DNA from 2 places in the Comamonas sp. 14P8.1.4 genome. Region 2 is predicted to be linked to the other one. Evidence: predicted binding sites of a transcription regulator. Region 2 holds the regulator's gene; the other holds the start of a gene.
What was found. Region 2 encodes LexA, which represses DNA repair genes until DNA is damaged. Its sites were predicted from a motif close to ACTGTATNNNNATACAGT; they were not measured.
Positions count from the first base shown of each region.

Region 1: a site for LexA is predicted at 1,647-1,664, ahead of AC27VO_RS07435 (DNA topoisomerase IV subunit B). Genes of this name have one in related genera too.

Region 1 is NZ_JBYOKN010000003.1:94,020-97,429, reverse strand. Features, by position in the region: gene AC27VO_RS07445 (hypothetical protein) at 108-275, opposite strand; gene AC27VO_RS07440 (MFS transporter) at 286-1,527, opposite strand; gene AC27VO_RS07435 (DNA topoisomerase IV subunit B) at 1,698-3,410, shown strand, end outside.
Region 2 is NZ_JBYOKN010000009.1:47,399-50,808, forward strand. Features, by position in the region: gene AC27VO_RS13100 (D-2-hydroxyacid dehydrogenase family protein) at 1-116, opposite strand, end outside; gene AC27VO_RS13105 (hypothetical protein) at 348-566, opposite strand; gene AC27VO_RS13110 (hypothetical protein) at 657-923, opposite strand; gene lexA (transcriptional repressor LexA) at 1,024-1,695, opposite strand; gene AC27VO_RS13120 (asparaginase) at 1,775-2,725, shown strand; gene adk (adenylate kinase) at 2,836-3,410, opposite strand, start outside.

The DNA.
Region 1 (3,410 bases), on a different contig from region 2:
GGTCGCTGGTGGATCAGTTGAGCAATTGAGTAACGGGCGCCGTCGAAAGGTTCCTTGAGCATGAAGCTAAAAGGTGTGCGTTATGGACCTCCCTAGCTAGTGCCGCGCTAGAAGCAGGCCCAAATCTGGTCTGCCAGTGTGCGCATGAATTCCGGGCGTGTGTACAGGGCAAACACCGCCAGCAGCACGGCCAGAACCACGGCCCAGATCAGCACCCGCTGCCATGTGGGCAGGGGGTGTGGCGTGGCCATGGGGGCATCTGGGTGTGGGGTCATGGCGCTGATCTTACGTCGCAGCCACGGGCTGCTTGCGCTGTAAGGGGGATTCGTTCACCGGCAGGTTCACCAGGGCGGCAAACACACCCAGGGCGATGGACAGGTACCAGACCATGTCGTAGTTGCCGTTCAGGTCGTACAGATAGCCGCCCAGCCACACGCCCATGAAGCTGCCAATCTGGTGGCTGAAAAACACAAAGCCACCCAGCATGGACAGGTGCTGCACACCAAAAATCTGGGCGATCGTCGCATTCGTCAGTGGCACGGTGGACAGCCACAGAAAGCCCATGGCTGCGGTAAACATGTACACCGACCAGGGCGACAGCGGCGCCAGCAGGAACAGCACCGTCACCACCGAGCGCATGCCGTAAATGCCCGCCAGCACATGGCGCTTGTTCAGTGGGTATTTCTGGCCGAGGTTGCCCGCCAGGTAGGTACCAAAGATGTTGAACAGCCCCACCAGCGCCAGCCCGATGCTGGCCACGTGCGGGGCCATGCCAAAGTCCTTGAGGTAGCTGGGCATGTGCACTCCGATGAACATCACCTGAAAGCCGCAGACAAAGTAGCCCGCCGTCAGCCAGACAAAGCTGGGCGTGGTCCAGGCTTCTTTGAGTGCCTGAGCAATCGTCTGCTCGCGCTGGGGCGCTGCACCGCTGGCAAAGCCCGGCTCACGCAGGCCAAAAGCCAGCACGCAGATGATCAGCGCCATCACAGCCAGAATCAGCAGCGCGTTGCTCCAGCCAAAGGCGCTGATCAGACCACCTTCCACCGGCACCATGAAAAACTGCCCGAAGGAGCCTGCCGCCGCCGTCACGCCCATGGCCCAGCTGCGCTTGTCGGCAGGAATCTGCCGCCCCAGCACACCGTAGACCACGGCATAGGTGGTGCCCGCTTGGGCGGCGCCAATCACCAGACCGGCGAACACGGCAAACAGCAAGGTGGTCGGGGCCAGTGCCATACCGGCCAGCCCCAGGGCATACAGAACAGCCCCGCCAATCAGCACCTTGAAGGCGCCAATGCGGTCGGCCAGCATGCCCACAAAAATACCAAAAACACCCCACGAGAGGTTTTGAATGGCAATCGCCAGTGAAAAACTCTCGCGCGTCCAGCCCATGTCCTGCGTAATGGGTTGCAGCCACAGACCAAAGCCGTGGCGAATGCCCATGGCCAGGGTGACGATCAGGCCGCCGCACAGCAGCACTTGCAGCATGGGCAAACGGGCAGGGGACGATGGTTGTAATTGGTTTTGCATGGGCAGCAATGTAGCGAAATGCTTCGCGAAAAGCTGCAACATGCGGGATACGCATTGCGCAAACCCGCCATCGGATGGCACGATGGATGTTTTGCGCTAGCCGGAGTCCGCGATTGGTTACTGTGAATTTATCCAGCACTGAGCTGTGGCCGGAACTACAATCCGCCCCCATGGCAGCTAAACCCTCTACTTCTGCATCCGCCTATTCGGAAGGCTCAATCCGCGTGCTCAAGGGCCTGGAGCCCGTCAAGCAGCGTCCTGGCATGTACACCCGTACCGACAACCCCTTGCACATCCTGCAAGAGGTGATCGACAACGCGGCGGACGAAGCCCTCGCCGGATACGGCAAGAAAATCAAGGTCACCTTGCACACCGACGGCTCTGTCAGTGTGGAAGACGATGGCCGTGGCATTCCCTTTGGTCTGCACCCCGAAGAAAAGGCCCCCGTGGTGGAACTGGTCTTCACCCGTCTGCATGCGGGCGGCAAGTTCGACAAGGGCAACGGCGGGGCTTACAGCTTCTCCGGCGGCCTGCACGGCGTGGGTGTGTCGGTGACGAATGCCTTGTCCACCCGCCTGGAAGTGGCGGTGCACCGCGACGGCAAGGTCGCCACCCTGGCGTTTTCGGGCGGCGATGTGGTCGAGCCCCTGACCACCCGCACCATGGCCAGCGGTGACCGCAAGCAAGGCACCACCGTGCGCGTATGGCCCGACGCTAAATATTTTGATAGCGCCAACCTGCCCATGCATGAGCTGGTGCACCTGTTGCGCTCCAAAGCCGTGCTCATGCCCGGTGTCAGCGTCACGCTCACCAACGAAAAGAACAAAGACGTTCAGCAGTGGCAGTACAAGGGCGGCCTCAAAGACTATCTGTCGCAAACGCTCCACGCTGACCCGGTCATTCCTTTGCTCGAAGGCGAAGGTTATGCCGACAAGCACAATGACACCTTCAGCGAAGGCGAAGGTGCCGCATGGTGCCTGGCGTTCACCGAACTCGGCGCGCCCATGCGCGAGAGCTACGTCAACCTGATTCCCACCACCGCAGGCGGCACGCATGAAAGCGGCCTGCGCGACGGCCTGTTCCAGGCCGTCAAGGGTTTTATCGAGCTGCATGCGCTGTGCCCCAAGGGCGTCAAGCTCATGCCGGATGACGTGTTCGCACGCGCCAGCTTTGTGCTGTCGGCCAAGGTGCTCGATCCGCAGTTCCAGGGCCAGGTCAAGGAAAAGCTCAACAGCCGCGACGCCGTACGTCTGGTCTCTGGCTTTGTCAAACCCGCCATGGAGCTGTGGCTCAACGCCAATGTCGAGCACGGCAAGAAGCTGGCCGAACTGGCCATCAAGGCCGCGCAAGTGCGCCAAAAGGCCGGCCAGAAGGTGGAAAAGCGCAAGGGCAGCGGCGTGGCCGTGTTGCCCGGCAAGCTCACCGACTGCGAAAGCCGTGACATTGCCGACAACGAAGTGTTTCTGGTGGAGGGTGACTCCGCCGGTGGCTCGGCCAAGATGGGGCGTGACAAGGCCACCCAAGCCGTGCTGCCCCTGCGCGGCAAGGTGCTCAACACCTGGGAGGTCGATCGCGATCGCCTGTTTGCCAACAACGAAGTGCACGACATTTCCGTGGCCATTGGCGTCGACCCCCACGGCCCCCATGACGAGCCCGACCTGTCCGGCCTGCGCTACGGCAAGATTTGCATCTTGAGCGATGCGGACGTGGACGGCTCGCACATCCAGGTGCTGCTGCTCACGCTGTTCTTCAAGCACTTCCCCAAGCTGATTGAAGCCGGCCATGTGCACATTGCGCTGCCGCCGCTGTTCCGCGTGGACGTGCCAGCACGCGCCAAAAAGCCTGCTGTGAAGGTGTATGCGCTGGATGAGGGTGAACTCAAC
Region 2 (3,410 bases):
TGGCCCACACCTTTGACGGTGTTGGTAAAAACTTTGGCATTGAAGCCGTCCAGCTGCGTGGCGCATTGCAGTTTGCGGACGGCGTCTTGGTAGTCGTCCAGGATGACAATGTTCATGGGCATTAAGCGTGCTGGCTGCAGCCAAGAAAAAGGTGCCAGATGCTGGGTGTGTGCTGCAGCCTGGCAGCTATTGTCCTATACGTGCAAGCGAATGGGATGTGGTTCTACACATATCGTTGTGTGCAACTGCGACAGTTGCAACCGTGCAGCATGGATATGCACCACATTGGGGATTTTTTGGCGCCCTAAGCCTTGTGGGAGCTACGTGGACAGCTCTCATTTTGAAGGTCAAGCCGGCTTGGGTAGCTGGGGCAAGGTGGCTTTAGCGCGCTCCCAGGTCAGGCGGACATCGGTTTTTTCTGCGGTGCGATAGGTAAAGCCGCGTCCTAGCAGGCCGCCGCTGCTGGGCAAGGTGGGTTGGCGTGATGTGGAGTTGGGCGTTGCGCTCATAAATCCTCCTGCCGGTGTGGTGTCGCTGATGGTGTGGGTGGGCTCTGTTGTTTGCATCGTGCCGCAAATGGCGGAGGTGATTCCGCTGTGTTGACGCTATTTCTTGTCAGCCAAAGGCTGAGTCGGGTGCGTGGTGCGCTCAGGCGGTCAGTGCATGGCCACGCGACGGGCATTGCGGGTTTCCTGGGCTGCTAGCTCATCCAGTGCAGCGCACACATCGGCCAACTTGCCGGACAGGGCAAAGCGCTGGCTGTCCACGTCTTTGGGGCGGCGCATCAGGCGTACATTGCCTGTGCTGACTGCATGGCAGTGCTGCTGCAGGGCGCGTGTGATGAACGGTGTCTGGTTGCTGGCTTGAACCGTGCCAGTGGACTCAATCTGTGGCAAAGGCAGGGGGCAGTGCAGAAGGCGCATGGCTTTTTCCTCCGGGATGAAAAATTGCAGCAAAAAAAGGCGACAGCAATCCCTGCAGCACAAAAGGCTGCATTGGCAAGGTGGGTGAGGGTGGGGTGGCTTAGAGCTGGAAGGTGTTGCGAATCAGGCCAACGGCCAGGCCTTCAATCGCAAAATTCTCGCTATCGCTGACTTCAATGACCGGGTAGTCCGGGTTTTCAGGTAGCAGTTCAATGCCTGCAGGGGTCTTGCGCAGACGTTTGACCGTAACTTCGTCGCCTAGGCGGGCTACAACGATTTGGCCGTTGCGCGCTTCACGTGTGGATTGCACGGCCAGCAGGTCGCCATCCAGAATGCCGGCATCACGCATGGACATGCCGCGCACGCGCAACAGGTAGTCGGGCTTGCTGGCGAACATGCTGGTTTCGACGGCAAAGCTTTGATCAATGTGCTCTTGCGCCAAAATGGGAGAGCCAGCCGCCACGCGGCCCACCAGGGGCAGCAAAAGGGGTTGCATGGCTGCCATTGGCAGGTCAAAGTGGGTGCCGCGCGCTGCGTTGATGTGGCGCACGGTATCGCTGACCAAGCGAATGCCGCGCGAAGTGCCACTGACCAGCTCCAGCACGCCTTTGCGTGCCAGGGCCTTGAGGTGTTCTTCGGCGGCATTGGCGGATTTGAAGCCCAGGGTGCGGGCAATTTCTGCGCGCGTGGGCGGTGCGCCGGTGCGCGAGATGGCCTCCTGGATCAGATCCAGAATCTGCTGCTGTCTGGGGGTGAGGTTGGTGTGCTCCATGCCTGTCCTTGCTAGGGATAACTGTTTGTTTATCCAGTACCTGTATTTTTAACCAGTTTCGTGAGGGCTGCAAGTACCTATGACAAGAAAAATTGTGATCTTGGGAACCGGGGGCACGATTGCCGGGCAGGGGAGCGCGCAGGGAGGAAGCGTGGGTTACAAAGCCGCCCAGATCAGCGTGGCGCAGTTGCTACAGCCCATGGCGCACATGGGCCTGCAGGGGGACTTTGCGCTGGAGGCTGAGCAGGTGGCCCAGCTGGACAGCAAGGACATGGACATTGCCACCTGGCAGCAACTGGCCTTGGCCTGCAGCCAGTGGCTGGCACAGGACGAGGTGGCGGGGCTGGTGGTGACGCACGGCACAGACACGCTGGAAGAAACCGCCTGGTTTTTGCAATGCGTGCTGCAGCCGACCAAGCCGGTGGTGCTGACGTGTGCCATGCGCCCGGCGACCGCCTTGTCGGCCGATGGGCCCGCCAATCTGCGCGATGCGGTGATGGCTGTGGCGCAAGGTGCAGCCGGGGTGTGGGTGGTAGCCGCGGGCGAGGTGCACAGCGCGCAATGGCTGCGCAAGGTGCATCCTTATCGTGTGAACGCATTTTCTTCCGGTGCCCAGGGGCCTGCTGCGTGGGTGGAAGAAGGGCGGGTGCGCTGGGCACAGACGCTGGCGGGTATGCCTGCCAGCGAAGCCTTGCCTGCAGCGCTGTGGCAGGCCGATGCGGCGCAGTGGCCCTGGGTGGAGCTGGTGACCAGCACGGCCGCTGCCCGGTCGGAGCTGGTGGATGTGCTGGTGACCGCTGGGGTGAAGGGGCTGGTGGTGGCCGGCACCGGCAATGGATCGGTGCACCAGGCGCTGATGCAGGCGCTGCACCGTGCGGTGGTGCAAGGTGTGGTGGTGTGGCGCACCACGCGCTGTGAGCAGGGGCAGATTGTGCAGGCCGATGGCCAGGAGGATGCCAGCGTCAGCACGCTCAGCCCGGTCAAGGCGCGTATCAGCCTGATACTGGCGCTGCTGGCTCAGAGCGCCTGAACGCTTGGGTGCGCTGGGGGCGTAGGGCGTGTGTGCAGCGGCTGCGCTGCCGATGCTCATAAAAAAAGCTGCCTCGAGGGCAGCTTTTTTGTGAGCTATGACCGCAGTGTTTATGCGCTCAAAGCCTGGAAAGCACGTGCAGTGATTTCGTCCACCGAACCCATGCCGCTGATAGCGCGGTACTTGGGGGCCTTGGCGGGCTCTTGCTGCGCCCAGGCTTGGTAGTAGTCGACCAGAGGGCGTGTCTGGTTGCTGTAGACGTCCAGGCGCTTCTTGACGGTTTCTTCTTGGTCGTCAGCGCGCTGCACCAGCTCTTCACCGGTCACGTCGTCCTTGCCTTCCACCTTGGGTGGGTTGAACTTGACGTGGTAGGTGCGGCCCGAAGCGGGGTGGCTGCGGCGGCCGCTCATGCGTTCGATGATGGCATCGAACGGCACGTCGATTTCCAGCACATAGTCCAGATCCACGCCGGCGGCCTTCATGGCGTCGGCTTGGGGGATGGTGCGGGGGAAGCCGTCAAACAGGAAGCCTTGTGCGCAGTCGGGCTGGGCAATGCGTTCCTTGACCAGGTTGATGATCAGGTCGTCGCTGACCAGCTGGCCCGCATCCATCACGGCCTTGGCTTGCAGGCCCAGGGGCGTGCCAGCCTTGACGGCTGCGCGCAGCATGTCGCCGGTGGAGATTT